3 regions of the Bacillus sp. JJ1503 genome follow, and region 1 is predicted to be linked to each of the others. Evidence: riboswitches for the same ligand, from Rfam matches in the RefSeq annotation. Region 1 holds a riboswitch; each other region holds the start of a gene.
What was found. A riboswitch is a leader RNA that binds a small molecule or an ion and turns the genes downstream of it on or off. The one in region 1 is predicted to bind lysine.

Region 1 (10,280 bases):
AAATAGGAGGCATTTCGATGGCTATTATAAACGCTACAGATCAATCTTTTTCTACTGAAACTGGTTCAGGAGTTGTCCTTGCAGATTTTTGGGCACCATGGTGCGGACCTTGTAAAATGATCGCTCCAGTACTTGAAGAGCTAGATACAGAAATGGGCGATAAAGTAAAAATCGTCAAGCTAGACGTAGACGAGAACCAAGAAACTGCAGGAAAATATGGTGTTATGAGCATCCCGACTTTAATCGTTTTTAAAGACGGAGAAGTTGTAGATAAAGTAGTTGGCTTCCAGCCGAAAGAAGCTCTTGCAGAACTTCTTTCAAAACATGCATAATAAGATTAGATTTGTAAGGGGTCTGACTTGTAGTCTGACCCCTTAAGTATTTCTATTCCGGAAGTGATCAAATGAATGAAATTATTAAAAATAAATTAATGCTATTGCCTGATCAGCCAGGCTGCTATCTAATGAAGGACCGTCAAGGAACTATCATCTACGTAGGAAAGGCAAAGGTTTTAAAAAATCGTGTCAGATCCTATTTTACTGGTTCACATGACGGAAAAACACAAAGATTAGTCAATGAAATAGAAGACCTCGAATATATTGTGACATCCTCTAATATGGAAGCTTTAATTCTTGAGATGAACCTAATTAAAAAGTACGATCCCAAATATAATGTTATGCTCAAGGACGATAAAACCTATCCATTTATTAAACTAACTGCCGAGCGACACCCCCGCCTCATTACTACCCGAAAGGTTAAAAAAGATAAGGGGAAATATTTTGGGCCTTATCCAAATGTCCATGCTGCAAATGAAACAAAGAAGCTGCTTGACCGAATTTATCCATTAAGAAAATGTACAACCTTGCCTGACCGTGTCTGCCTTTACTATCATTTAGGACAATGTTTAGCTCCTTGTGTGAAAGAAGTAAGTGAGCAGGAATATAAATTAATGGTTGATGAGATTACCCGTTTCTTAAATGGAGGCTATAAGGAAATAAAAAAAGAATTAACAGAAAAAATGACAGCCGCTGCTGAAGAACTTGACTTTGAAAAGGCAAAGGAGTTCCGTGATAGGATCGCTCATATTGAAGCAACAATGGAAAAGCAAAAGATCACAACAACAGACTTTACAGATCGAGATGTATTCGGCTTTGCTGTCGATAAAGGCTGGATGTGTGTTCAGGTATTCTTTATCAGACAGGGGAAACTAATTGAACGGGATGTTTCAATGTTTCCAATTTATAACGAGCCTGACGAAGAAATGTTAACATACCTAGGTCAATTTTATTTAAAGGCCAATCACTTTAAGCCAAAAGAAATATTGCTGCCTAATACGGTTAATTCAGATATGGCTGAAGAGCTTTTAGAAGTAAAAACATTTCAACCTCAACGAGGCCAGAAAAAAGAATTAGTCCAATTAGCTTCTAAAAATGCAAAAATCGCCCTTCAAGAAAAGTTCTCCCTTATTGAGAAGGATGAAGAAAGAACCATTAAAGCGATTGAAAATTTGGGGAACCAACTAGGTATTTATACCCCTCATCGAATTGAGGCTTTCGATAACTCGAACATTCAAGGAACAGATCCCGTATCAGCCATGGTTGTTTTTATTGATGGCAAGCCCGAGAAAAGAGAATATCGTAAATATAAAATAAAATCTGTGCAGGGACCGGATGATTATGATTCTATGCGAGAGGTCGTACGTAGAAGGTATTCTCGGGTATTAAAAGAAAACCTGCCTCTTCCAGATTTGATCATCATTGATGGAGGAAAGGGGCATGTTGAGGCAGTAAGAGATGTATTGGAAAATGAATTGGGCCTTGATATCCCTATCTCAGGTTTGGTAAAAGATGAGAAGCATAGAACTTCACAGCTCTTGTACGGGAATCCATTAGAAATTATTCCACTTGGGAGAAACAGTCAGGAGTTCTATCTGCTGCAAAGAATTCAAGATGAAGTCCACCGTTTCGCCATAACGTTCCATCGCCAGCTTAGAGGGAAAAATGCTTTTCAGTCAGTGCTGGATGAAATTCCTGGTATTGGGGAAAAGCGCAAGAAGCAGCTCCTAAAATCCTTTGGGTCTGTCAAAAAGATGAAAGAGGCTAGCATAGAGGAATTTAGAAAAATTGGTATTCCCGCAAATATTGCGGAAGAATTAAAAAGAAAATTAACGGAATAGTATTGTTAGAAGAAAAAGAGCATGCTATAATTACTGAAAATTCAATATCACTTTATAGTATTAAAGTGAAGGTAGAGGTGCGAACTTCAATAGTAAAAGCTTGGAGAAGTATGAGCTTCAATGAAAAGCTTTGAAAGGGAATGTTTGCCGAAGTGGATAAAGTCTCATAACTTTTTTCGCTGGTCTTGCATTTAATAAATGTAAGATTGTCAAGACAAAAAACGTCTTGGAGAGCTATCTCACTGTGTGAATCGTATTTTTTTATACGTTTATAAACACAGCAATGGGATAGAATCTCATTGCTTTTTTTTATGCAGAAATCCAATCAATCGGGTATTTCCGGCATATTTTATAAAGCAATTTAAGAGACGGCTTCCAATCAACAATTTTCACATTAAGAAAGAGGGAAAAACATGGGACTTATCATTCAAAAGTTTGGTGGAACATCTGTTGCTAATGTAGAAAAAATTCGAAATGTTGCCAATCGGGTAATCGAAGAAAAGAATAAGGGCAATGATGTCGTTGTGGTTGTTTCTGCAATGGGGAAATCTACCGATCAACTTGTCAGTCTGGCAAAGGAAATTTCCTCCTCTCCAAGCAAAAGAGAAATGGACATGCTTTTAACTACAGGTGAACAGGTGACGATTTCTTTATTAGCAATGGCCTTAACAGAAAAGGGATTTCCAGCCGTATCCTTAACAGGCTGGCAGGCAGGAATAAAAACAGAATCAGTACACGGAAATGCAAGAATATTGGATATAGATACTTCTAAGCTGAAAAGTGAGCTTAACGAAGGGAGGATTGTAATTGTTGCGGGGTTCCAAGGCATAACGGAAGACGGATCCATTTCAACATTGGGTCGTGGGGGCTCAGATACGACGGCAGTCGCAATAGCCGCTGCTTTAAAAGCGGATAAATGTGATATTTATACAGACGTGACAGGAGTGTATACAACAGATCCGCGCTATGTTAAAGACGCAAGAAAATTATTAGCGGTTTCCTATGATGAAATGCTTGAGCTTGCTCATTTAGGTGCTGGCGTATTGCATCCTAGAGCAGTAGAATTTGCAAAAAACTATCAAATCCCAATTGAAGTGCGTTCAAGCAGTGAAAGTGAATCAGGGACTATAATCGAGGAGGAAGTAAACATGGAAGAGAATTTAGTTGTCCGGGGAATAGCATTTGAAAACGAAATCACAAGAGTCACTGTTATTGGGTTGCCGAACTCCTTAATTGGGTTATCCACAGTCTTCTCTGAATTAGCAAAAAATCATATTAATGTTGATATTATTATTCAAAGTACATTAGCAGAACAATCAGCTAATCTATCCTTCTCGATTAAAAATGAAGATCTTGATGACACCATAAAGGTTCTAGAAAACTGTAAGAATAAATTAAACTATAGCCGTATTGAATCTGAGACGGGTCTTGCCAAAGTTTCGATTATTGGTTCAGGAATGGTTTCAAATCCAGGGGTAGCAGCTGAGATGTTTGAAGTGCTGGCCTCCAATGATATCGAAGTAAAGATGGTGAGTACATCAGAAATTAAGGTTTCAACGGTTATTGGACAAGAAAAAATGGTACAGGCTGTTGAGGCCCTTCACGAAGCCTTTCATTTATCAGGTATATCGATTAATTCTTAATATTAAGAAAGAGGCTTTCTTTGTACCGAAAGCCTCTTTTTCGTCAGAAGTTAATATTCGATTTTGTCCTTTTTATCCCATTTAACTGTAAACTGAATTTTTCCTTTTCTTTTATTAGGATGTTCATACGATTCGCAAATTACTTCAGATTGCAGTTCAATTTGCTGAGCAATAAACCCTGCCTCAAGCTGAAAAGTGCATCGATTATTATTTTTACAGCGCTCTTGTATGAAAGAACTTGAAAGTTCAAATTCCATCTCATTTTTTGATTCTTTCTTAAGGACTAGGTTTCCCCATGAAGCTTGCTCGAAGAAATCAATTATTTCGGACACTGTCTTTTGAGGATATTTACGTGCAAGGGTTTTTCCAGCCCAATATAATATTTCAGGCGCATCATCGCCTAATATGTCGTGTAAAAGAACTTCCCTTATCAATTCGTATCCAAAGACAGAAATGGATTCGGCTTTTTGTTCAATTGGAATTAATTCTGAAGCTGTTTCGTTCAAGCTAAGATCCCCTCTTTCTATTATTCTTCTATTATATACAAATGAGAAGGAATTTAGTTATAGAATGATGAAAAAGCTGGCTGTTTTGCAGTGGAAGATTAATACTTTTTTAATATATTAAACCAAACGGGCTATCACTTAATAAATATGGTTAAATAGGTCAAAATACGTAATATTAATATATTTTTATGATTTTGATATTTACAACATTTTATGTAATCGTTTCCTTGACGCTCTAGGATGTTGGGAGTAAAATGGACATGTCACATAATTGTAAGAAAATGATATGCCATTTTCGAATTGATGTTTTGGTGAAATTCTTACATACGAAGTAACAACACCTTACATCTTGCAAAAAAATAGGGGGGTAAATCATGGCGGGTAATCGAGAATTTTTAAATCGCAGATTGCATTCATTGCTAGGTGTTATACCAGTAGGACTATTTTTAGTTCAGCATCTAGTAGTCAATCATTTTGCAACAGGGGGAGAGGAGTCTTTTAATAAGGCAGCAGGTTTTATGGAAAATCTGCCGTTTAGAATTATTTTAGAAACCTTTATTATTTTCTTGCCTTTATTATTTCATGCCATCTATGGGCTTTATATTGCTTTTACAGCAAAAAACAATGTAAGCAAATATGGATTCTTCCGTAACTGGATGTTCATGCTGCAACGTGTGTCTGGTGTTATTACACTTATTTTCATTGCATGGCATGTATGGGAGACTCGTGTACAAGCTGCATTTGGCGCAGATGTTAATTTCCAAATGATGGAGAATATTCTTTCGAATCCATTTATGTTCTGGTTTTATATAGTAGGCGTTATTTCAACAATCTTCCACTTCTCTAATGGATTATGGTCTTTCTGTGTAAGCTGGGGGATTACAATTTCACCTCGTTCACAATTAATAACAACATACGTTACAATTGTTATCTTTATTTTATTATCAATTGTCGGTATTCGTGCGATTACAGCATTTGTTTAATAAGCAGTAGAAAATGTTCGGATGAAATTTTGCTTTAGTTTTACTATGTAATAGGGAGTGAGTCACTATGGCTAAAGGTAAGGTAATCGTTGTCGGCGGCGGTCTAGCCGGCTTAATGGCAACAATTAAAGTTGCAGAATCAGGGACTCCGGTTGAGTTATTTTCCTTAGTACCGGTTAAACGTTCTCACTCTGTTTGTGCCCAAGGCGGCATTAACGGAGCTGTTAATACAAAGGGTGAAGGAGATTCACCATATATCCACTTTGATGACACTATTTACGGCGGAGACTTTTTAGCAAACCAGCCGCCAGTTAAAGCAATGTGTGAAGCAGCACCTGGAATTATCCATTTATTCGACCGTATGGGTGTTATGTTTAATCGTACACCTGAAGGTTTACTCGATTTCCGTCGCTTTGGTGGAACACAGCATCACCGTACTGCATTTGCTGGAGCTACAACAGGTCAGCAGCTTTTATATGCCTTAGATGAACAAGTACGCCGACAAGAGGTTGTAGGACTTGTTACGAAATACGAAGGCTGGGAATTCTTAGGTGCCGTTATTGATGATGATGGAGTTTGCCGTGGAATTTCAGCACAGAATTTAACTTCTGGTGAAATCCAAACATTTGCTGCAGATGCCGTTATTATGGCTACAGGCGGCCCTGGAATTATTTTTGGTAAATCAACAAACTCAGTGATCAATACAGGATCAGCTGCTTCTATTGTTTATCAGCAAGGGGCTTATTATGCGAATGGTGAATTTATTCAAATTCATCCAACTGCAATCCCTGGAGACGATAAGCTTCGTCTTATGAGTGAATCTGCACGTGGTGAAGGCGGACGTGTTTGGACTTATAAGGATGGTAAGCCTTGGTATTTCCTTGAAGAGAAATATCCTGCATATGGGAACCTAGTACCGCGTGATATTGCAACACGTGAAATTTTTGATGTATGTGTCAATCAAAAACTAGGTATTAATGGAGAAAACATGGTATATCTGGATCTTTCTCATAAAGATGCGCATGAGCTTGATATTAAACTTGGCGGAATCATCGAAATTTACGAGAAGTTTATGGGTGATGATCCACGCAAAGTTCCAATGAAGATCTTCCCTGCCGTTCACTATTCAATGGGTGGACTATGGGTGGACTATGAACAGCAAACGAGCATTCCTGGCTTATTTGCAGCAGGTGAGTGTGATTATTCACAGCACGGTGCAAACCGTTTAGGTGCAAACTCCTTACTTTCAGCTATTTACGGTGGGATGGTTGCTGGACCAAATGCGGTTAAATATATTGATGGTCTTGAGAAAAGCGTTGATTCTATTTCTTCTTCTGTATTTGATCGTCATGTTAAAGAAGAGGAAGCAAAATGGAATGGCATCTTGTCTTTAGATGGAACTGAAAACGCTTATGTTCTTCATAAAGAACTTGGTGAGTGGATGACTGATAACGTGACAGTTGTTCGTGAAAACAGCAAGCTATTGAAAACGGATGAGAAAATTGTAGAGTTAATGGAACGTTTCAAAAACATTAATATTAACGATACAGCAAAATGGAGCAACCAAGGGGCTGCATTTACTCGTCAACTAAAAAATATGCTTCACTTATCTCGTGTTATTACAATTGGTGCATATAACCGTAATGAAAGCCGTGGGGCTCATTACAAGCCAGAATTCCCTAATCGTAATGATGAAGAATTCTTAAAGACAACAATGGCAAAATACACTGGAGAAGATACTGCTCCTGCCTTCCATTACGAGGAAGTTGATATTTCATTAATTGAACCACGTAAACGTGACTATACAAAAAAACATTAAGAGAAGGGGAGAGTAAGTGATGAGTGACAAAAAAACAATTCGCTTTATTATAACTCGTCAAGACAGTCCAGATTCTGCACCTTATGATGAAGAGTTTGAAGTGGAGTACCGTCCGAACTTAAACGTTATTTCAGCACTCATGGAAATACGCCGTAACCCTGTTAATGTGAAAGGTGACAAAACAACACCAATAGCATGGGATATGAACTGTCTTGAGGAAGTTTGCGGTGCCTGTTCAATGATTATTAATGGAAAACCACGCCAATCTTGTTCGGCGCTAGTTGACCAATTAGAGCAGCCAATCCGTTTAGCTCCTATGCGTACGTTCCCTGTTGTAAGAGACTTACAAGTAGATAGAAGCCGGATGTTTGATTCATTGAAAAAGGTTAAAGCGTGGATTCCAATTGACGGTACGTATGATCTTGGTCCAGGACCACGTATGCCGGAACCAAAACGTCAATGGGCATACGAGTTATCTAAATGTATGACATGTGGTGTATGTTTAGAAGCTTGTCCGAATGTAAATAGCAAAACAAACTTTATGGGACCGGCTGTCTTTAACCAAGTTCGCTTATTTAATGCCCATCCAACTGGGGAAATGAATAAAGCTGAGCGTTTAAATGCGTTTATGGAAGATGGCGGAATGACAGGCTGTGGAAATTCACAAAACTGTGTGCAATCATGTCCAAAAGGAATTCCTATTACAACATCAATCGCTGCTGTAAACCGTGCAGCTACATTACAATCTTTCAAAAACTTCTTTGGAAGCGATCAAGTTTAATAAACGAAAGCCCTTCTTCCACTTGGAAGAGGGGTTTTTTGTTTTCAATTTATTCTAATAGTTATATAATTGTAGAATAAATGAATGATTATTCACTTTTGATTAGAGTGGGGGAGATTACATGAACAGAATAGGCTATATAAATGATTTTTCTGCTTGGGAAGAAGGTTTTGAATTTTTTCATCCTGTTAAGGTCCGTTTTTCAGAAACAGATATGTTCGGTCATTTAAATAATACAGTTCCCTTTACTTATTTTGAAGTAGCAAGAATTGAATTTTTCAAAAGCATCGGCTTTATGCAGAATTGGGTAAATCCAAAAAATGAAACCATTCCCGTTGTAGCTGATTTGCAATGCGATTTTTTAAAGCAGGTTTTCTTTGATGAACGTTTAAAAATATATGTGAAGGCAGCAACGATCGGTACAACTTCAGTAGATCTTCACTATATGGGGAAAAAAGAGGATGGATCCGTCTGCTTTACGGGCAGAGGGACAATGGTTCAAATTTCGAAGAAAACAGGAAAAGGCTATCCATGGACTGAAGAAATGAAAACTTTGCTTCAAAATCATGTCACGAAGCTTACTAATTAATTTTAATAACTTTTTTAAATAAAATCTTCTCCACTAAGGAATTGGTGTCACTCAAGTCCTCTGCCTTACATAAGATATTGTGACTAAATATATACCCATCCCGCGGTTCATAGCTGGCGAAAGGCAAGGAGGGTTACAATACTTGAAGGAGAACGAATTTACTCATAAGCCGTTACTCACCAAACGAGAAAGAGAAGTATTCGAACTGTTAGTACAGGATAAAACAACTAGAGAAATCGCTGGTGAATTGTTTATAAGCGAAAAGACGGTTCGGAACCACATTTCGAATGCCATGCAAAAGCTTGGTGTTAAGGGGCGATCACAAGCTGTTGTAGAGCTCCTTCGAATGGGAGAGCTAGAACTTTAATTAAGACCGGCCATCCATTATTGGATGCCGGTTTATATTATTTAATAAGTAAATTATATTTAATATACGCTTCTATATTTAATTCAGCCTTGAAATTTAGCTGAAAAAAGGTGAAAATAAATGCAATAGAGCTTGTGGATTATATCACTTGTTGGAATAGAAATAGCAATATAGGAGTTGTATGTAATGGATTTAGAAGATGTGAAAGCAGTTGATGAAATAGATACAGTAGCTATGATAGAAAAAGAGCTGCGCTATATATCAGGCATTATTAAGCAAAAGGGCCGTGAAATATTAAGCAATTACAAAATTACTCCACCCCAATTTGTTGCCCTCCAATGGCTTTTTGAAGAGGGAGATATGACAATTGGAGAGCTGTCGAATAAAATGTATCTTGCCTTTAGCACAACGACAGATCTTGTTGATCGTATGGAAAAAAACAACCTTGTTAAACGGGTTAAAGACCCTAATGACCGAAGAGTTGTTCGAATCCATCTTTTGGAAGAAGGGGAAAGGATTATTGACGAGTGTATTAAAAAGCGGCAATTATATTTAAAAGAGGTACTCGTTAATTTCACCGATGAAGAGGTTCAGCTCCTAAAAAATAACTTAACAAGATTACATCAAGATATGCGCGAAGAATGAGGCGGTTCGATTGGAAAATCCGATAGGTATTATTGATTCAGGTGTCGGAGGCTTGACTGTAGTGAAGGAAGTAATGAGGCAGCTCCCAAATGAGGAAATTATATATTTGGGGGATACGGCACGATGTCCATATGGACCAAGGCCAGGTGAAGAAGTTAAAGCATTTACTTGGGAAATAACGAGGTTTCTTTTAAACAAACAAATCAAAATGCTAATTATTGCCTGTAACACTGCAACAGCCGTTGCACTAGATGAAATCAGAAGTTCGCTGCCTATACCGGTAATTGGAGTGATATCTCCAGGAGCAAGAGCAGCGATAAAGAAAACAAAAAATAAAACGATTGGTGTCATAGGCACAGAAGGAACGATAAAGAGCGGCGCATATGAAATGGCCTTAAGGCAAATTAATAGCCGGGTAGTGATTCATAGCCTAGCCTGTCCTAAATTTGTCCCCCTCGTGGAAAGTGGGGAATTTGAGGGTCTTTTAGCTGAGAGGATCGTAACTGAAACGTTGCAGCCATTAAGAAATAAAGGAATGGATACACTAATATTAGGTTGTACACATTATCCATTGCTTGAGCCGTTAATACAAAAGGCAGTAGGGAAACAAGTCGGCGTTATTAGTTCAGGAGACGAAACAGCAAGAGAGGTTAGTACGATTCTTTATCATCAAGGCTTATTAAATAGCTGTCAGGACGAGCCAAAACATCATTTTTACACAACAGGATCGACAGATATTTTCACAAAAATTGCTTCCGAATGGTTGGCTGT
Region 2 (10,280 bases), on a different contig from region 1:
TCATCTTCACTATACAGTTCTTCTGCCTGTTCCAAAACCTCGCTTAATTCAGAAAAACTAACCTCTTCCAATAAATCGGATACTTCAACACCTAGCTGTTCAGCGATATAATGCAAGCTTTCTATCGAGGGATTTGCCTTATTATTCTCAATTAGACTTAGCATCCCTTTCGTAAGAGCCACACCGGCAAGCTCCTCGAGTGTCATTTTTCTCTGTTTTCTTAATTTCCGAATTCGTTCCCCTAACATTTTGAGTAGGCACGCTCCTAGTTTCATTTATTTGTTTAATTATATTAAACTTTTGCTTGAATGGGAAGGGAAGGATATGGTAAGATTTGTTTAATTAAATTAAACTTTTCAGAGTGGAGGATTCACATGGAAGAAGTTTATAAGATTAAAAAAGCAACATACCATCTTTGGACATTTACCGTTAGCAAACTGATTTCCACTTTCGGAGCACAGGTTTATTCATTTGCCATTAGCTTTTATATTTTACAAATGACGGGTTCTGCAACGAGTTTTGCAACAAACCTGATTTGCAGTATACTGCCGCGTACTCTTGTATCACCTTTTGCAGGATATGCTGCAGATAGGTATTCAAGGAAGAAGGTCGTCATCGTTGCACAAATTGGTACAACGCTTGCCATTGGGGGATTGCTCCTTGTCATCTTATCCTCAGGTTTATCACTCGGTGCCATTTATGCAACAACCTGCATCTTGTCCATTACGTCAACCTTTTCCGGAGTAACCTTCACATCATCCATTACAGGCCTTGTTGACAAGGAAAGAATTCAGAGAGCCATGTCCCTCAATCAGATGTCTATTTCTTTCGCTTCTATTGGAAGTCCGGCAGTTGGTGGATTATTATACGGTACAGTCTCAATGCCAGTATTTTTAATTTTGTATATGGCCGCTTCCTCCATTGCTGTTATTCTTGAATCAACGATGAATTTCAATCTCTTCGCCAATCGTAGGAAGGATGTCAATGTTGAGCAAAAGGAATCGATGTGGCAAAGCATGAAAGCAGGGATAAGTTATTTGAAATTGCAGCCAATCATTATGACGATGATCTGGATCGGTCTGCTCGTAAATTTCTTATTCGGAGCGTTTGAGGTAGGCTATTCATTCATCCTTATTGAAAAATTGAAAATGTCATCCATTCATTTTGGCTTAACAGAGGGTGCTTTTGCATTTGGAATGCTTTTGCTGTCCATTTATTTAACAGTAAGAAAAGAAGTGAGGTTCCCATTTCTCTTATCCAAAAGAGGAATTATAGGGATGGGAATCACGATGGCGGGAGTAGGATTTCCGTTGCTAGTTTCTTTATCCTATAACATCGTATTTGCTTATTACATGTTCATTATGTTTGGATTCGGCTTACTAGTCATAATCGTCAATACACCTTTGCAGGTGATGATGCAAAAATTAATTGATGATGATTTTAAGGGGCGAGTTTTTTCCATTCTTGAAACAATGTCCATGGCACTTATGCCATTAGGAATGGTCATCTACGGATTTCTGTATGATATTTTTCCTGCACAATGGATATTGTTTTTGTCTTCGATTTTACTAATTGGAGTTGTACTTTTTCTGGCTAGACCTTCTGTCATTCAGCAAGTTCATCCAGAATTAAGAGGAGTTAAAGAAGTTAAAAATCGTGCGGAGTCTTTCTCATAGAATCTTTGAAAAAGAGAGTAGTAGAACAAAGGAATTTTCCTTTCGAATAACGAAATAAAGTAAGGAGATTTAAGAAAAGGGGAGAAACTAACCATGTCATTACAAGCTAGCATTTTATTTTCCAATGATGCGCGCATTCAAGAAAATGGTCACATTAAGCACTATGTTGAAAATAGTAAGGCTGCATTCACAGCATTGTTTCTTGGGGAAGAGTTGACAGTTGTTATAAAAGAAATTGAGCGAGAGCAGCAGTCTCTTGAAAAAACTCGGATGGTTGCAGGAGCTATTGCACGTGAACTAGGCAGCCGCCAAGTATTAAAGGCAGTTATTCAAGCAGATTCAATGAAAGAGGCATTGCCTGGCCTGCAGCTAGATGAGTTAATCACTGCCTTTGTGGAAGGCTGGCATTTAGGCGCATATAAATTTGTTATTTACAAGTCTAAGGAAGATCGATTCCAAACTGAATTAGTAATAGATGGAGCAGCAGAACTAGAGCCATTTATGGAAACAGGAAAAATTCGTGCGGCTGCAACAAACTTTTCTCGTGATTTAATGAATGAGGTTCCAAATGTGTTGAACCCGGAAACATTTCCTTTGATCCTGCAAGACGAGTTTTCTGAAACGGATGTTCAAGTACATGTATTTCATAAAGAAAAGCTTGAGGAAATGGAAATGAACGGTGTTTTAACCGTTGGCCGTGGAAGTAAATATAAGCCATCATTTGTTGAGCTCGTTTATAAGGGGGATGAGTCAAAGCCGCTTGTCGCTCTTGTTGGAAAGGGAGTTACGTTTGATACAGGAGGAATTAGCCTGAAGAGTGGCAGAGATTTAAGTGATATGAGAATGGACATGGGTGGTGCCGCTGCTGTTGCAGGAGCCGTGAAGCTATTAGCAGCATCAAAGGCAAAGGTCAATGTGGTGGCATTGATTCCAATCGTTGAAAATTCGCCGGATAATACGTCCGTGCTTCCAGGGGAAATTATCCGTTATAAGAATGGTCATACGGTTCAAGTAGGGAACACGGATGCAGAAGGACGCCTCATCTTAGCTGACGGTCTAATTCGCGCAGGTGAATGGGGAGCTGGCCATGTTGTGAATATCGCAACCTTAACAGGGGCGATTGTGAACGCACTTGGGACAAAAATAGCAGGGGTCTTTGGAGATGAGCAGCTTTCTAATGAAATGAGGCTGCTGGGCAAAGAAAATGGCGACTTCGTTTGGCCGATGCCATTAGTTGATGAATACGACAGCTATTTAAAAAGCGATTATGCTGATTTTAGCAATATATCTTCTAAAGGGGAGGCTGGGTCCATAACAGCAGGTTTATTCCTTCGCCGTTTTGTGCCTGAATCATGCAAATGGCTTCATGTGGATATGGCAGGCGTAATGGAAAGTGAAGAAACCGGTTACTATCCGAAAACCGCAACGGGATTTGGTGCAAGACTACTAGCAGACTTTACAGTGCATGTTTCAAAGTGAAAATAACATGTTTGTAAGAGACACGAATTATTTGGGGAGGAACCTGTGTGTTAACTAGTAAACAATTAACAGACATTAAAGAACTTCAGCAAGCATGTGAGGCTTCAGAATCATTTGAACTAAAACTAAATTGGGATATGCTGAAAAGTCGAGCAGGAAAAGATCGAGAGGACTTTTTCTATTATGAGGATGAAAAATTAGTAGGTTTTATCGGACTATATGGCTTTGGAAATAAGGTTGAAATATGTGGAATGGTTCATCCAGATTTCCGCCGAAAAGGAATCTTTACTGGGCTTTATCAGGTAGCCCTTCATGAAGTAAAAGAAAAAGGCTATCGAAAGGTTCTTTTGAATGCTCCTACTAATTCAAAGTCTGCAAAAGGATTTCTAGAAACCATCCCATGTAAATATTCTCTTTCAGAATATCAAATGAAGTGGAAAGAAACAGAGCTGAACATATCCGAGGATGTGACTCTTAAACTATCTGCTCCTGACGATTTTGAACTAGAAGTTCAATTGGAGGTTCAATGCTTCGGGTTTGAAGAAGAGGAAGCCAGAGCCTTCAATACTCAAAGATTTGATGATGATCAATATTTAATCATTTTGTTTAACGGAAAGGCAGTAGGAAAAATTCGAGTTTCTCATCTTGATGGTGAAGCTGGGATTTATGGATTTGCTGTTCTTCCAGAGTTTCAAGGAAATGGTATTGGGCGAAAAGCCTTAACAAATATTGTCATAAAGGAACATAAAGCAGGTTTTCCTATTTTCCTAGAGGTAGAAGCGAAAAACGCACATGCACTGCGATTGTATGAATCATGCGGGTTTAGAGCCTATCACTCACAGGATTATTATGAGATCGTATAACAAACATTGGGTTTTCCTTCCATGTGAATCTAGGTAACTTGACATATTTTATCGTTTATTGTAGACTACATGTAACAATTTAATAAGACCTCACTTTTACTAGTGAGGTAGAGGCGCGATGTTTAACAGTCTTTAGTGGAGCTTGAGAAGCAATGATGCTAGAGAGAAGGAAATATCGCCGAAGCTTGTAATATTCTCAGTATTACTGGTTGGGTCTGCAGTTAAGAGCTGCAGGACTGTCTCAATAAACTTCCCGGTTTATTGAGGGGTGCTATCTCATTAAGGGAAAGAAGAGGACTTTAGGGCATATGTATGTAACGAGACCTGAGTGTATCTTAGGTCTCTTTTTATTTTGTGAATTTCCAAAATAAATGAAATATTGCCATTATTAAGAGGTGGCAGTCATACGTAGTTAAGTGGAAAAATATACTAAACTATTATAGCAAAGGGGAGTATGATCATGAGGAAAAAATTATCATTATTTTTAGTAATGTCTTTATCTATGATTTTGCTTTTAGCAGGATGCGGTACGAGCGGCGATAGTGAAAAAACAAAAGAGTCAGGCAGCGCAGGCAGTGACTCAAAGGGAACCTTTAAGGTCGGTATGGAAGCAGGGTATGCTCCTTTCAACTGGACACAAATGGATGATTCCAATGGCGGAGTGAAAATCGATGGCAATGCTGAATATGCAGGCGGATACGATGTTGAAATTGCCAAAAAGATTGCTGAAGGCTTAGGAAAAGAATTAGTCATTGTGAAAACAGAATGGGACGGTCTTGTACCAGCATTACAATCAGGTAAATTAGATGCCATTATTGCAGGAATGTCACCGACAGAAGAACGTAAACAGACAATTGATTTCTCAGAAAACTACTACACATCACATTTTATTATGGTTGTTAAAAAGGGTGGGCCTTTCGAAGGAGCAACTTCTATTAAAGATTTCAAGGGTGCCAAAATTACTGGCCAGTTAAATACGTCTCACTATGCTGTAATTGATCAAATTGAAGGCGTACAGAAAAAGCCTGCTATGGACAATTTTCCTGCGATGCGTGTCGCTTTAGAATCGGGAATAATTGATGGATATGTATCAGAACGTCCTGAAGGAATTAGTGCTTCTTCAGCTAATGCTAACTTTGCAATGGTGGAATTTACAGATGGATTTAAGGCAGATGAGGCAGATACAGCTGTAGCAGTTGGTCTTAAAAAAGGCAGTGAATTAACAGCGAAAATCAATGAAGTTTTAGCAGGCATCTCTGAAGAAGAGCGCCAAAATATTATGGATACTGCGATCAAAAATCAACCAGCAGCAGAATAATGTAGAAGTGAATACCGGCTGCATCCAATTGCAGCCGGTATTTAGATTTAAGGGGGTAAACTATGAGCTTAGAGTGGATTTTAACAATGATTTCAAACAACTGGCCGATGTTCCTTCGTGGAGCAGGGATGACACTCTTTGTTTCCATTATTGGTACGGTCATTGGCGGAATTATAGGTTTATTGGCAGGAGTCATACGTACAATTCCTGTGCCTGAAAATAAAATCAAACGAATATTCTTAAAAGTGGTAAATGCAATTCTTTCTATGTATATAGAATTTTTCCGAGGAACACCGATGATTGTACAGGCCATGGTTATTTTTTATGGTTCTGCTTTAGCATTTGGGATAGATATGAATGTAACAGTTGCAGCAATCGTAATCGTATCAATCAATACGGGAGCCTATATGGCGGAAATTGTTCGTGGTGGTGTTATTTCTATCGATCGAGGACAGTTTGAAGCTGCTCAAGCGGTTGGGATGAATCATGTGCAAACGATGCTTAATGTCGTACTGCCGCAAGTTATTCGAAATATTTTACCGGCTACCGGCAATCAATTTATCATTAATATTAAAGATACTTCCGTACTGAACGTTATTGGCGTAACGGAATTGTATTTCCAAACAAAAACTGTGGCTGGAATCAGCTTTAAATATTTTGAACCATTCTTTGTTGCGTGTGTTCTGTATTTCGTCATGACTTTTACGGTAACACTCATTTTACGCTACTGGGAAAGAAAATTAGACGGACCGGAAAATTACAGCATGATTGAAACAAAAGCTAATTAATAAGAAAAGTGCAAGCGCCTTGTTCAGCCCCGACAAGCACAAGACAAGCCGGCAGGAAGGTTGTACTTTAACCTTCTTGTCGGATTGGCTTGTGACTCGAGGGGCTAGGCGCTGGAGCTAGACAATAACGAAGGAGGAGCACTTTTGGAAAAAGTAATTGAAGTACAGCATTTAAGCAAATCCTTTGGATCTCATGAAGTATTAAAAGATATCGATTTTTCCGTAAATAAAGGGGAAGTTGTTTGTATTATTGGTTCCTCCGGTTCCGGTAAATCAACACTTCTTCGTTGTATAAACCTTTTAGAAAAGCCGAGCGGCGGTCAAATCATATATCATGGTGAAAATATATTAGATGATAAACATGATATTCATGCTTACCGTACAAAGCTTGGAATGGTGTTCCAACAGTTTAACCTATTTAATAATCACACTGTCCTCAGCAATTGTGTTGTTGGCCAGGTGAAGGTATTAAAACGTTCAAAAGAAGAAGCGGAAAAAATCGCCATGAAATATTTAAAGGTTGTAGGTATGGACCAATATGTAAATGCGAAGTCTAAGCAGCTATCAGGCGGGCAAAAACAGCGTGTAGCCATTGCTAGGGCCCTTTCCATGGAGCCGGATGTTATGTTATTTGATGAACCGACTTCAGCCCTTGATCCTGAGATGGTTGGAGAGGTTCTTAAAGTTATGAAGGAGCTCGCTGAAACAGGTCTTACTATGTTAATTGTTACGCATGAAATGGAATTTGCTCGGGAAGTTTCAGACCGTATTGTATTTATGGACAAAGGGGTTATTGCTGAAGAAGGAACGCCAGAGCAAATCTTTAATCAACCAACACAAGAGCGTACGAGAGAATTCCTAAAACGGACATTGAAATAATTTTAGTGGACCGATCCTGGTGCAAGCAGGGATCCAATGGTACACGGATGCTCAATAAAAGAAAGGCGTTCATAAAGTTTCAACTTTGTGAACGCCTGTTTTTTACTTCAATAAAAAAATTCTTTTCTATGAAAGCTTGTTGTTGATTTAGTCGTATGTGTGCATGTGAATGGGTTTTATTCTTCAGATTCCACTTCTACCCACAATTTTGACCACTCTTCTATTTCTCTCATAATTGGCTCCAAGGCTAGACCTTTTTCAGTCAAGGAATACTCAATTCGGACTGGTGTTTCCGGGAAGACTTCACGTTTGACGATTCCTTGGTTTTCAAGATCCTTTAGTCGTTCTGAAAGGACTCTTCCGCTAATGCCAATTGAGGATTCTAACGTACAGAAACGTTTTGTACCTGACAGTAGCTGGTAAATCACGAGGCCAGTCCAGCGCTGACTCAAAATATTCATAGCATTCTCGAATCGAGGACAAAGTAGAGATTTATTCATCATCCATCACCCCTCTATTTATAAAATACCATTTTACAATCATCAATATAATTACCATACATCATAAATACACTTGACACAAGTACCTTTTAAAAATATAATTACTTACATAAAGTAACTAACTAATTGAAATTGAATATAAGATCATTATACCAAATAAATGGATTACAGATGAGGATTTATTTTGAAGAATGGGGGGGTAGCATGAATCTTGAAGCGGATGTTTGCATTGTTGGTGCTGGCCCTGGCGGCGCTTTATTAGGCTATTTGCTAGCGAAGAATAATATATCAACGATTGTTGTCGAGCGTCATGACGGGATTGATAAAGAATTCCGTGGCGAACATTTAAATAAGGATGGAGAAGCCATCTTAAAAAAATATGGCCTATATGAAAAGGTCGAAAATGAAGGTTTACTTTTAATGGAACGAATCGAATATTGGCATCATGGGCAAGTGATTAAGACGGTAACACCTGCTGAAGGAGATCAACATGTAGGAATCCATGTCCCGCAGCGAAATTTATTAAGCGTGTTGAACGGAGAATCCGAACCGTATCCAAATTACAAGCTCATGATGGGCACGAAGGTTACAGAATTAATCAAAGATGAAGATGGCCATATTACTGGAGTGAAAGCAAGAAAAGACGATCAGGAAGTGACCATTAATAGCTCCATCGTTGTAGGTGCGGATGGGCGGTTTTCTACAGTAAGAAAATTGGCGGAAATGCCGTTTCAGACGATCAAACATGGTTATGACCTTCTTTGGGCCAAAATACCAAGCCCGGCAGGATGGGAGCCAACGATTAAACAGACATTGGTTGGGGAAAGTCAGCTAGCTTTATTTACCCAGGCAGGCGGATTTATACAAATCGGCTGGAATATAGAAGAGGGTTCGTATCCTTACTTGAAAAAGCAGTCGTTTGAACCGTTTATCAAGCAAGTGACCGATGCTTTTCCAGACTTGACGGAAACGGTTCAGCAGCACATTCAATCATGGAATGATTTTATTTTATTAAAAGTTCAAAGCTGCCATTGTCCAACATGGGTAAAGGATGGCCTCGTCATTATGGGGGATTCTGCCCATACGATGAGTCCAACGGGAGCATTTGGCATTAATTGTGCCTTAGTTGATGCGAGTGTTTTATCGGAAGTGATCATGGAAGCACTTGCCACCAATGATACGAGTGCGTCTCAATTAAAAAAATATGAAAATGACCGCCGGAATGAGATCGTACAGCTGCAAGAGCAGCAGTTAATAAAAGAAGCATCCTATAAGGATAATTTTACCGTCCCAGCCTTGGCTTGATGACGGTATGAAGTTGAAAAAAGGTATGGGGGGAAATCATGATGGGAGAAATTAAGCTGAATTCGAACAGACTTTCGGTTTTAGAGGATAAAATCCAAATCATAAAATCAGGTGAAGGTGCGATTTACTTAGTGGGACCGATCCGCCTACCGGTTAATTTAAATGGGGAAACAATTGTTTTTAAATGGTATAGCTGGCTAAAAAGCGATGAAGTAATGGAAGATTATCAACAGGTAATTTCTAAATTATCATCTGCGAACCTAGCAGAATATCAACAATCAAGTGTTCTTGTTTATGGTGACTTTGAGTATGAGGATGAAGCTTTGATAAGAATGCACTCCATCTGCCATACAGGAGATATTTTTGGAAGCAAGCGATGCGATTGCGGGTTTCAGCTAAAGCAGTCGATGAAAATGATCGCGGAGCATGGTGTGGGAGCCTTATTTTATTTGGCAAACCATGAAGGCCGGGGAATTGGATTATTTAGTAAGGCCATGGCTTATATCCTTCAAGAAAATGGACACGATACAGTGGAAGCCAATGAAGCTCTTGGCTTTGCTGATGACACAAGAAACTACGATGATGCTATTCAAGTACTTAAAGCTCTAAGAACGAAACCAGTAACGCTTATAACGAATAATCCTAAAAAACTTGAAGCATTAAGAGCTTCAGGGTTGCCTGTCTCAGGGAGAACACCATTATGGGGAGATATCTCCGAATACAATGAACAGTATTTGCGGACAAAAATAAAGAAATCCGGGCATATAGAAGTGGAAGGTACGTTGCCGGCTAAGCCTCGAGTTATGTAACAACTGGATTCAGGTGCAAAGCAGCGTCTGAACCCGGGTGACTGCCCCGCGTTGAAATCTGTCGAAACAGATTATTCAGGTGAATAGACAACACCCGAAAAATTGCTGCAAGAAGGAAGGGACTGTCCGAATGACGAATCATGAATTTTATATGGAATTAGCCTTGAAAAATGCACAAGCGATGAAAGGCCAGACTGATCCAAATCCATTGGTTGGTGCGGTCATTGTAAACGATAACCGTGTTGTAGGGATTGGAGCCCATTTAAAAGCAGGTGAGCCGCATGCGGAAATCCATGCCATTCGAATGGCTGGAGAGCAAGCAAGAGGCGGAACCATCTATGTGACGCTTGAGCCTTGCTCCCATCATGGCAGAACTGGCCCTTGTGCAGAGGCTATTGTGGAGGCTGGAATTAAACATGTAGTGATTGCAACGCTCGACCCAAATCCAGTTGTATCAGGAAATGGGGTAAAAATCCTCGAAGATGCCGGCATTGAGGTCATCACGGGAATTTGTGAAGCTGAAGCTCGAAAGATGAATGAAGTTTTTAATAAGTTCATTGTAGAGAAAAAGCCGTTTATCACTTTGAAATCAGGAATCACCCTAGATGGGAAAATCGCAACCCATACTTCCAGCAGCAAATGGATCACCTCCGAAGATGCGAG
Region 3 (10,280 bases), on a different contig from region 1:
TTGCAACACTGGCTTTAGATGCAGTAAGGTCAGAAAACAAAGATGTCTTCCAGCGGACAAAAAATATCATCGATGCTGCCTACACACTCGGAACGGGACTCCCTCTTCGTGAGGTTAAGGAGGGAAAGGATGCCGGATATCGTTCGAAATTAATAGGGTCTGTCCATCAGGTGGAATTTCTTGTTACACCTAAATACCAAGGATTAAAGGTGAATCTAAGGTTCGATGAGGTCAAGGTATATCCTGAAGGATTTGCTGCTTATATTAATCTAGTCATGGATAATGATTTAAAGATTATTAATAAGGACCTTATCGACAAAAGGATTATTATCCAGGATATCGGGGGGCTGTCTACCGATATAGCGGTTATTAAGAACCGAAATGTTGATGATGATAAGGCTCAAGGGTTTAATCTTGGTGTGTCCGAATCATTAGAAGCCATTAGAGAAGAAATAAGATCCAAGCATGGCATTGAACTCGACAGCCGCAGAGATGTGGTTGAAATTATAACGAAGAAAAATGACCGAAATCATATTATGGTAAAAGGAAGCCGTACAAGTGTCCATGACATTACAGATCGAATCCTGCTTGATTTGGCTAAGAAGCAGTATCGTTTATTGCGGAATGTGTGGCAAAAAAACTCGCAGACAGAGATCTGCTATTTTGTCGGCGGAGGAGCGAATGTACTCAAGGAATATATAAAAACAATAAACAATAATTTAGATGGGTATAACATAGATTTTTTTGAAAATGAAAAAGAGAGCATTTGGATGATGGCCAATGCCTATTATAAATTAATTAAAGACTATTCAAGGAAAATGGAAAAGGTAAAAGCGGTCAAAGAGCCTGTGAAGGGCTAAGGTGATTCTATGGAAAAATCAAAATCAGGTATGATTAAAAGGGGACAAGCGATATCCTTTCGCATCCCTTCAGATACACCTGACCACTTATTAAAGCATCTCCAAAAGCTAAAGGAAACGGAACGAAGAAATTTCTCAAGCAAAATGGCCGAGTTTGTTCTAGAGGGAGTTGGAAAATCCTACTCCCAAGAAAGGGAAACGATCACCATTCCCCTTCCTCAGCGATTAAGTAAATCCCAGCGAGATTGGCTAAAGCATGAGCATTCCGAAGCCCTCATAGGCAATATTATTTATCAGCTGCTAATCGATCCCGTTCGGTCAACCTCATTACTGGCATCCATGAACAGCAAATCTATCGATATTAATGAAGCATTGTATTTGCAAGAGGAACCCGAGATTGCCACTATAAATGAGGAAACGGCTAATCTTTCAAAATATGAACAGGAATCAGCAGCCGCTTTAGAAGAATCCATAGACGATGATCTAATGGATTTTGATTGGGAAACCGCCAAGAAAAATCAGGAGCCTGAGGTGGAGGAAGAAGCTGCCGAAACCGATTTCGACCTTGATGATCTGCTTGGTGATTTCCTTGCTAAGATGAATAAGTAGAATACTATCCCCCTAAAAAAAGTAGTGCCATTAGAAAGAATGGCACTTCTTTTTTATTTGAACAGCTCTATGTATAGTAGAGGATTTCTAAGAGGAATAAAATGGATAAAATAGTATCGGTTTTACTTAAGAGCCGTACGATAGTCTTACTGTACGGCTCGATAAGCTTAGGATTGACTTGATCATCAAGTTAAGGTTAGAAAATGTATCTCTTTTCAATATTACTTTATTTTGTTACCGCCTCTAAAGCCACTTCAATCATGTCATTAAAAGTGGTTTGTCTTTCCTGAGCTGTTGTTTGCTCATGAGTAATGATGTGATCACTTACAGTTAAAATAGATAAAGCTTTCACGCCAAATTTGGCTGCTAAATAATAAAGTCCAGCCGTTTCCATTTCAACAGCAAAAACGCCTAATTTTCCTAGCTTTAAAAATGTTTCCGTATCGTCTGTATAGAAAAGATCAGAAGATAGAACATTACCCACATGAAGATTAAGGCCCTTTTCAACGCCGATTTCGTATGCGCTCTTTATTAATTCGAAATTCCCGATTTGTGGAAAATCATATCCAGGAAAATCATTGCGGATAATAGCTGAGTTTGTGGCAGCAGCTTGAGCAATGATGACATCACGAATTTTTACATCCTCTTGAATGGCTCCGCAAGTGCCAACGCGAACAAGGCTTTTGGCGCCATAATCTTTAATTAATTCATGAATATAGATAGATGCTGATGGCATACCCATCCCTGTTCCTTGTACGGAAACACGTTTCCCTTTATATGTTCCTGTGAAGCCCAGCATGCCTCTCACTTGGTTATAGCAAACAGCATCTTCTAGAAAAGTCTCAGCAATATATTTGGCACGCAGCGGATCTCCCGGCAGTAATACGGATTCTGCAATTTCTCCAACTTTTGCCTCGATATGAAAACTCATATATCTTCCCTCCAAAATTCTATCATTCGAAAGCGATTCCAAAAAATCATAACACAATAAAATTTTGAAGTCTGTTAAAGGGATAACGACAAAAGTGTGAGCCAATTCACAAAAAAACGTTAATCGCATAACTGAACTACCTACAACTATTTGCTATATTTGAATTACTCTCCAGACTAAAGAGAATTCCATTTGCGAAGTGATGGGGTCTCTTCAGTTTCGTTACATATCAATTCCAGTTTGTCTTTTTCAAGGAGGTAAAAATACTTACCTTGTACATCAATAAGGCCCTCATTTTGAAAATCACCTATGGTTTTGGAAATTGATTCTCTCGTCACACCCAGCATATTTGCTAGTAAAGACTGATTTACTTTCAGGTCTATTTTGTAACCGTTATCACATGGTTTTCCGAAGTTATAAAATAAATCTATGAGTAAATTTGCAACCTTCGTACGGACATCATAGAAGGTTAAATACCGAACTAGCCGATTAAGGATGCGGGTCCTCTCGACAAGAATCATATAGGCTTTTCTAAGGACTGATGGATATTTTTCCACGATATTTAAGAAATCATTCCTGGAAATAAGCCAGGTTGAAACATTCTCTATTGCTTCAATCGATGAGATTCGGTGCTGGTCGTTAGAAAGTGCTTCTGTCTCACCAATAATATCTCCAGGCATTGTTATACCAAGTACAACTTCCCTGCCTTCATGTATACGGCAGACTTTTGCCATTCCTGAGCGAATGATATAAATCTCATCACTTTGATCATTTTCAAATATTAGAACATGGTTTTTTTTGAAATGACGTTCTTTAAGTAAAGGAATGATATTAGATAATTCATTCTCGGGAATATTAGCGAAAATAGCGCAGTCTGTAATTTTGGTAATCAAAGGAATCCAACCTTTCAGTTCATTGTTTCTACTTTCTTTGGAATGATAATGAACATTATACCATGGGAATTAATACGAAAAATTTGTTTAAAAGATCAGGTTTCATTAATATTGGACTTGAAGGATTCATAGTAGCGGTGCTTTCTTTTCAGCGATTATCGCTTACTATGCCGAAACGGCAGGATTAGGATCTCTATCTCTTGGATTGGCTTAGTTAGGGCATTTGTTTTTACTGTCATTTTTTCGATTATTCATGCCCTTGAGGGTTATATATTCTTGCGGCAAGCACAATCTGCTGTGGTGCTTTTCATTAGAAAGAAGTGATTGGCTCTTGTTAAAACAATTAAATCAATGGTTTCATCTTCAAGAAGAAAATACGAGTGTCCGCACAGAGATGGTTGCTGGCCTAACCTCATTTATTACGGTAGCCTATATCATTGTTGTCAACGGTGCGATTTTGAATATGGCTGGCATGCCTTATGAAGCTGTCACTATTGCCACAGTGATTTGCTCCTTTATAGGATGTATGTTATTAGCCTTATGGGCAAATTCTCCACTGGTCATCGTTCCAGGGATGGGGGACAACGCGTTTTTCGTATTTACACTCGTGTTATCTTTCGGCCTATCTTGGCAGCAGGCTTTAGCCGTTGTGTTGATAGCGGGAATTGTTTATGTATTAACGACAACTTCTAAAGTCGCTGTTTTTTTATCAAACTCTATTCCGATGTCTATGATTCATGCTATGACTGCAGGAATTGGCTTATTTATTGCATTTCTAGGTCTGAAAAATGGGGGTGTAATCGTAGCAAACGAGGGAACCTTTGTAGCGCTGGCAAAGATTAGCGATCCCCATGCTTTAACGACCTTGCTTACTCTGCTTATTCTTGTACCGTTGTTTCAGAAGAATGTTAAAGGGAACTTTTTGATCGGAATTTTGATAGGGACATTCATTGGAGCTTTATTTGGTATTGTGGACTTTTCAAAGTTGCGTGATTTCCATCTCTCATTTAACGGTTATCAAGAGGTTTTTTTAGCTTTTGATTTTAGCCAAATAGGTACGTTTCATTTTTGGACAGCCGTATTTTCTTTATCGATGGTCATTATTTTCCAAAATATGAGTGTTCAGCTTGGCATGCTTCCAGATAAATCGAAATTTCGCAAGTCCTTTCAAGCTCATTCCTTTTCAGTCATCGGTGCGGGCCTTTTTGGCTGCAGCCCGACAACGACCGCTGCTGAGTCCGCAACAGGTATTGCCGCGGGCGGCAGAACTGGCTTAACCTCATTAACAACTGGCTTACTGTTTATACCGGCACTTTTTCTAACACCAATTTTTAAAGTGATTCCTAATAGTGCAATCGCACCCGTTTTGATCATTGTTGGATGTCTTATGGTCCAATCGATAAAAGAAATTCCCTTTAGCGATTTTACAGAGGCTTTCCCTGCCTATTTAATGCTGGCCATCATGCCGCTAACGTTTAATATCGCTAACGGAATTGCTTTTGGCTTTATTGCTTACCCGGTATTAAAGTGGGCAACAGGCAGAAAAAAGGAAGTTACAGGAACGATGTATGTCATTGCTTTTTTCTTTCTTCTATATTTTATAGTAGGAGCTTTTTAACAAATCATGTTCTAAAAATGCCCCTTGCAGAGAAGTGTTTATCACTTCTCTATTTTTTATAGTTAAGTGTATGAACATGGGAAAAAACAGGCTCTACTATAGTTTATGAGGTATAATTTAATACATCATATAAAGAAAAAACTGATACATATTTATACTCATATACTATTTATATATACATAAGGAGCAGAAATATGGAGAAAGAAGATTTAAAGCTATTACAGCAAGAAGTAACGAAACTTAGGGCTGAGGGGAAATATAAGGAAACGATTGAGGCATGCTATAATCTTCTGAAGTGCGGAAAAGAATTCGATGATTTTAAATCTATTTTAACTGCCCATATAAATCATGCTGCTTCCTATTATTGTATTGGGGATATAGAGGAAGCCTTTAATAGTATTGATGCCTATGTTGAAGTTTGCAGAGGTTTTGGAGACGAAGCAGATCTATTACATCAGTACAATGTATTGTTTTTGCTTTATGAATATAATAAGGATTTTACGAAGGCCAAGGCGACACTGGAGAATAGCATCAAGCTAGGAAAGAAATTAGAGAAATATAATATCGTTAGTAATGGATATAGCAATTTCAGTCATGTTTTGATGGAGGAAGGCAATTATGAAGCAGCCTTAGAAGCAGGTCAAAAGGGGCTAGAGGCGTCTAAATTACACAAACCCGCCAGTCCTATTCTTGGACTAAGAGTAAAGCTGAACATTGCAAAAGCTTATCTTGAGCTCAATTATTTTCATGATTCAAAAGCACTTATTAATGAAATGATCCATGACCCTATTTTAGAATCCTTTATAAGGGAAAAGTCTCAGTGCTATCATTTACAAGGAAGCTGGTATCGGAAGCAAAAATTATTAAGGAAGCATTTGACTCTTTAACTGTTGCAAAGGAATTAGTGGAAAGCTATCAAGATTTATACTTATTAAAAACGATTCAAGAAGAGCGATGCCAATTGTGTGAGCAGATGGAAGATGTTCAGTTAGGGTATCGTGTTCAAAAGGAATATATATCCTTGATAAACGATATTAATAAACAAGAATTAGCGTTAACGGCTTTAAAGCTTGAAATCAAACATAGTATGGCTGATTTTAAAAGGAAAGCCAATACTGATTTTTTAACAGGTACCTTTAATCGAAGCTATTTAGAAACCACTTCAAATGAGTGGTTAGAACAAGCATCTGTCAAAAATGAAAGTATTGTCTGTATCTTGTTTGACATCGATAATTTTAAAATCATTAATGATCAGTATGGTCACCTTTTTGGTGATGAGGTTATTAAACAAGTAAGTATTGCTTGTTCAAAAACAATAAAGGAAAATGAGCTATTCGCCCGGTATGGCGGGGATGAGTTTGTCGTAATGATTAGGGGCGCTTCACTTGAAAGAGGCAAGAAAAGGGCTGAAGAAATTAGGGAGGTTTTTGGTAAGTTAAAGATCGAAATGAGTGGAAACAGTGTATCCGTAACAACGAGTATGGGAGTTGCGGATAACTTAGACGGAAAAGTTCTATCATTTCATGAATTATTTCATCATGCGGATCTCGGACTATATAAGGCCAAACAAAGCGGAAAAAATAACGTTTCTGTTAAGTGATTTAATACATGTATTTCTTATTAATAAAGCCCACTTCTAACGTTAGGAGTGGGCTTCTTCTAATGATCAAGCATTTACTGGCTGAAGTGTTTGCAATACTTCCTGCAATGCAGTCATTTCCGTATTATTTAAAGGAACTAATGGGAGCCGGACTCCGCCAACTTGAATGCCTTGCAGATTAAGAGCAGCTTTTACTGGTGTTGGATTTGGAGCATTAAATAAAGCCTTCATAATCGGAAGAAGCTCGCGATGGGCAGCCGCTGCTTTCTGAAGCTCACCATTATTAAAGCTATTAATCATGTCTTGCATTTCGTTCCCGATAATGTGGGCAGCAACAGAAACAATCCCTGCTCCTCCGATAGCCAGAACCGGTAAGGTAAGACCGTCATCCCCACTGTATAAAGTAAAGTCAGCTGGGGTCTGGCTGATGATTTGGGCCATGGCATCTAAGTCACCGCTAGCTTCCTTAATTGCTACGATATTTTGAATTTCTGAAAGTCTTACAATTGTCTCAACTGACATATTCACAACGCTTCGTCCTGGAATATTGTACAGCATGATCGGTAATGACGTTGCTTCAGCAATAGCTTTAAAATGCTGATACATGCCTTCCTGAGATGGTTTGTTATAGTATGGCGCAACAAGCATAATGCCATCCACTCCAGCCTCTTCAGCCTTTCTAGTCAAGCTAATGGAAGTTCTTGTATTATTCGAACCTGTTCCAGCTATGATGGGAACCCTGCCGCCAGCTACCTCAACAACAAACTTAAATAGAGCCACTTTCTCTTCCTCTGTTAAAGTTGGCGACTCACCAGTAGTACCTGCAACAACTAATCCGTCTGACCCATTCTCGATTAAATAGTTAACTAAATTTTTTGTCGCTTCAAAATCAACCTCACCGTTATGATCAAATGGCGTTACCATTGCTGTAAGTACTTGACCAAAATTCATAACTTCACACACCCTTTTTTAAATTTTTTTAAAAAGTAGAGGTGATAGGGCCTATTTAAAACTAAACGCAAAAAAGCAACAACGAGGGACTCGCTGTTGCTATAGAAACAATAGTGTAAAAAAATCACCGTTTCTTGTGCGATAGCCCTCCATATAGTCTCTCCTATATGACAGTCCTGTATTTATTCAACACAGGCCCAGCTTTAAGAACATGAGATTCCTAAAACTTCGGCAAATTCCCCTTTTCACAATCATCATAGGGTCTCATTATCCTCCGATTGTGTACTGATGGTCTTTGCGCCTCTATCCTCACTTCAAAAAGATCTTGAAATAAGAACTTATTTAATTGTATTCAATGTTAACTGAAGGTTCCCATAATTGCAAGGGATTTTTAGAAATGTTTTTCCATTAGCTTATTTAAGCACCCGATTCAAGAAGGCTTTTGTCCGGTCAAATTGAGGATTTGAGAACAATTGGTCCGGGTGGCCGGACTCCGCAATTTCTCCGTTATCCATAAATAGAACCTGATTGGCGACCTCTTTAGCAAAGCCCATTTCATGAGTGACGACAATCATCGTCATTTGTTCTTCAGCGAGTGTTTTCATTACTTGCAGCACTTCACCCGTTAATTCCGGGTCTAGGGCTGAAGTAGGCTCATCAAACAGAAGAATCTCTGGCTCCATCATTAAAGCTCTCGCAATAGCGACCCTTTGTTTTTGTCCGCCTGAGAGATTTCCAGGATATGTGCCTGCTTTATCCGCTAACCCAATCTTCTCGAGAATTTCCATGCTGCGCTTCTGAAGGGATTCCGCAGATTCCTTTTTCACCATCTTAGGAGCAATTTCTAAATTTTCTCTTACCGTAAGATGAGGAAATAGATTAAAGTGCTGAAAAACCATCCCCATTTTGGACGTAATCCGATTCAATTCCTGCGGTTTGGAATACTCACCATTTTTAACTAGGTAATTGCCATCTATACAAATGCTGCCATCATTGATTTTCTCAAGATGAATCAGGCTTCGAAGCATGGTGCTTTTTCCTGAACCGGAAGGGCCAATGACGGCGATGACATCATTCTTTTTAACATTAAATGTAATTTGCTTCAGGACATTTAAATGACCGTATGATTTTTTTAGGTTGGATACTTCTATGATAGCCATAATATCAATCCTTCTTATTCAAATTTATAGCGCCGTTCTAGCCATTTAAAGAGCAACGTTAAGATAAGCGTAATTCCTAAATAAATAATGCCGGCAATGAAAAACGGCACAATGGTAAAGTCGCGGTTGACGGCTGTCTGGGCAAAGTGCAAAAGCTCCGGTACAGCGACAGCATATAGCAATGCAGTATCCTTAACAAGTGTCACCGATTCATTTGAAACAGCAGGGAGCGCAATACGGAACATTTGCGGCAGCACTATTCTTGTCGTTGTCTGCCATTTGCTTAAGCCAAGAACCTGTGAAGCCTCATATTGTCCCTTATCAATAGCCAAAAGACCACCACGGAAAATTTCCGCGAAATAGGCGGCGTAATTCAAAATAAAGCCTAAGCAGGCTGCAACAAAACGGTCAAGCACTAAATATTCCCCGATTACAGGGATAAGCGGGAGCCCGAAACAAATAAATAATAATTGCAAGAGGAGCGGGGTTCCACGCATCACATAAATATAGGCCTGTGCCAACCACGAAAGAGGCTTGATCGAACTTTTTACAGCTAAAGTTAATAGAAAGCCTAATGGAATGGACACTATGATGGCGATAATAAATAATAGGATTGTCATCTGAGCCCCTTCAAGCATGGGCTTAATAATTGTGAGAATGTAGTCCATCATGAAAGAATTCCTCCAAAAACAAAACAGGCTTTCCGAGGGAAACCCTGTTTGCTTCTATAATTTGTACGATTAATTTAGAACTTTGTCTGCACCAAACCATTTTTCTGAGATTTTAGCAGCAGTACCGTCCGCGCTCAACTCATCAAGGGCTTTTTGCAGTTCTTTTAATAATTCATCGTTCCCTTTTTTCACACCTACGCCGTATTCCTCTGGCGCTAATGATTCGTCAAGGACCTTAAAGGTACCCTCTTCTTGGGCCATATAGTAATCAATAACGACTTCATCAATGATAACCGCATCTACTCGGCCGGCCTTTAAGTCACTTAAGGCAAGAACATTATCGGCGTATTCGGAAACAGACTTGATGCTGTCTTTAATCGGATTTGCATTTAAGGCATCAGATGCAGAGGAAAGACCTTGAAGACCAATCACCTTTCCATCCAAATCAGCCAAAGTGCTAATGTCAGAATCAGCTTTTGTTGCAATCACTTGGGCATTCGCTAAATAAGGCTTTGTGAATAGAACCATTTCTTTTCGTTTATCAGTAATGGTATACCCATTCCAGATGAGGTCAATTCGTCCGCTGCTGAGTTCAGATTCCTTTGTTTTCCAATCAATCGGCTGGAATTTAACTTCTTTACCCATTTTTTTAACTGCAGCTTTCGCATAATCGATATCAAAGCCTACGAGATTATTATCCTTATCGCGGAAGCCCATAGGAGCAAATTTATCGTCAATTCCAATAATAATTTCGTTATCCTTCGTGCTGGCACTTGATGAACAGCCTGCCAAAATAGTAAAAACAGTTAATATTGATAGAATAATAGCTGAAAAACGTTTCATTAGTAGTAGACCACCTTTTGTCATAATCCTTTAGTGCGTTACCATATTATCATGATAACAAGATAAAATAAAAAAGTAAATAGAAATATTAGGAGATTGATTCTAGTAAAAAAGCTGAGGAAATTAGACAATAAAAAAAGAGGG

Region 2: another riboswitch for lysine. It lies ahead of V7149_RS18300 (transporter substrate-binding domain-containing protein); the one in region 1 lies ahead of V7149_RS08555 (aspartate kinase).
Region 3: another riboswitch for lysine. It lies ahead of dapA (4-hydroxy-tetrahydrodipicolinate synthase); the one in region 1 lies ahead of V7149_RS08555 (aspartate kinase).

Annotation. Positions count from the first base shown of each region.
Region 1 covers NZ_JBALOZ010000092.1:5,882-16,161, reverse strand. The annotation lists gene trxA (thioredoxin) at 18-332, shown strand; gene uvrC (excinuclease ABC subunit UvrC) at 404-2,176, shown strand; lysine riboswitch at 2,241-2,421, shown strand; gene V7149_RS08555 (aspartate kinase) at 2,590-3,819, shown strand; gene V7149_RS08550 (YslB family protein) at 3,870-4,325, opposite strand; gene V7149_RS08545 (succinate dehydrogenase cytochrome b558 subunit) at 4,700-5,308, shown strand; gene sdhA (succinate dehydrogenase flavoprotein subunit) at 5,376-7,127, shown strand; gene sdhB (succinate dehydrogenase iron-sulfur subunit) at 7,147-7,908, shown strand; gene V7149_RS08530 (acyl-CoA thioesterase) at 8,030-8,497, shown strand; gene V7149_RS08525 (helix-turn-helix domain-containing protein) at 8,640-8,864, shown strand; gene V7149_RS08520 (MarR family winged helix-turn-helix transcriptional regulator) at 9,051-9,509, shown strand; gene racE (glutamate racemase) at 9,520-10,280, shown strand, end outside.
Region 2 covers NZ_JBALOZ010000245.1:11,713-21,992, reverse strand. The annotation lists gene V7149_RS18320 (helix-turn-helix domain-containing protein) at 1-248, opposite strand, end outside; gene V7149_RS18315 (MFS transporter) at 375-1,676, shown strand; gene V7149_RS18310 (leucyl aminopeptidase family protein) at 1,770-3,155, shown strand; gene V7149_RS18305 (GNAT family N-acetyltransferase) at 3,203-4,018, shown strand; lysine riboswitch at 4,119-4,300, shown strand; gene V7149_RS18300 (transporter substrate-binding domain-containing protein) at 4,479-5,336, shown strand; gene V7149_RS18295 (amino acid ABC transporter permease) at 5,399-6,124, shown strand; gene V7149_RS18290 (amino acid ABC transporter ATP-binding protein) at 6,269-7,003, shown strand; gene V7149_RS18285 (winged helix-turn-helix transcriptional regulator) at 7,180-7,503, opposite strand; gene V7149_RS18280 (FAD-dependent monooxygenase) at 7,708-8,808, shown strand; gene V7149_RS18275 (GTP cyclohydrolase II) at 8,850-9,617, shown strand; gene ribD (bifunctional diaminohydroxyphosphoribosylaminopyrimidine deaminase/5-amino-6-(5-phosphoribosylamino)uracil reductase RibD) at 9,748-10,280, shown strand, end outside.
Region 3 covers NZ_JBALOZ010000069.1:2,920-13,199, reverse strand. The annotation lists gene V7149_RS06330 (ParM/StbA family protein) at 1-860, shown strand, start outside; gene V7149_RS06325 (hypothetical protein) at 870-1,469, shown strand; gene deoD (purine-nucleoside phosphorylase) at 1,696-2,400, opposite strand; gene V7149_RS06315 (Crp/Fnr family transcriptional regulator) at 2,577-3,293, opposite strand; gene V7149_RS06310 (NCS2 family permease) at 3,625-4,911, shown strand; gene V7149_RS06305 (hypothetical protein) at 5,106-5,798, shown strand; gene V7149_RS06300 (GGDEF domain-containing protein) at 5,732-6,511, shown strand; gene dapA (4-hydroxy-tetrahydrodipicolinate synthase) at 6,578-7,462, opposite strand; lysine riboswitch at 7,597-7,776, opposite strand; gene V7149_RS06290 (amino acid ABC transporter ATP-binding protein) at 7,876-8,622, opposite strand; gene V7149_RS06285 (amino acid ABC transporter permease) at 8,637-9,293, opposite strand; gene V7149_RS06280 (amino acid ABC transporter substrate-binding protein) at 9,363-10,136, opposite strand.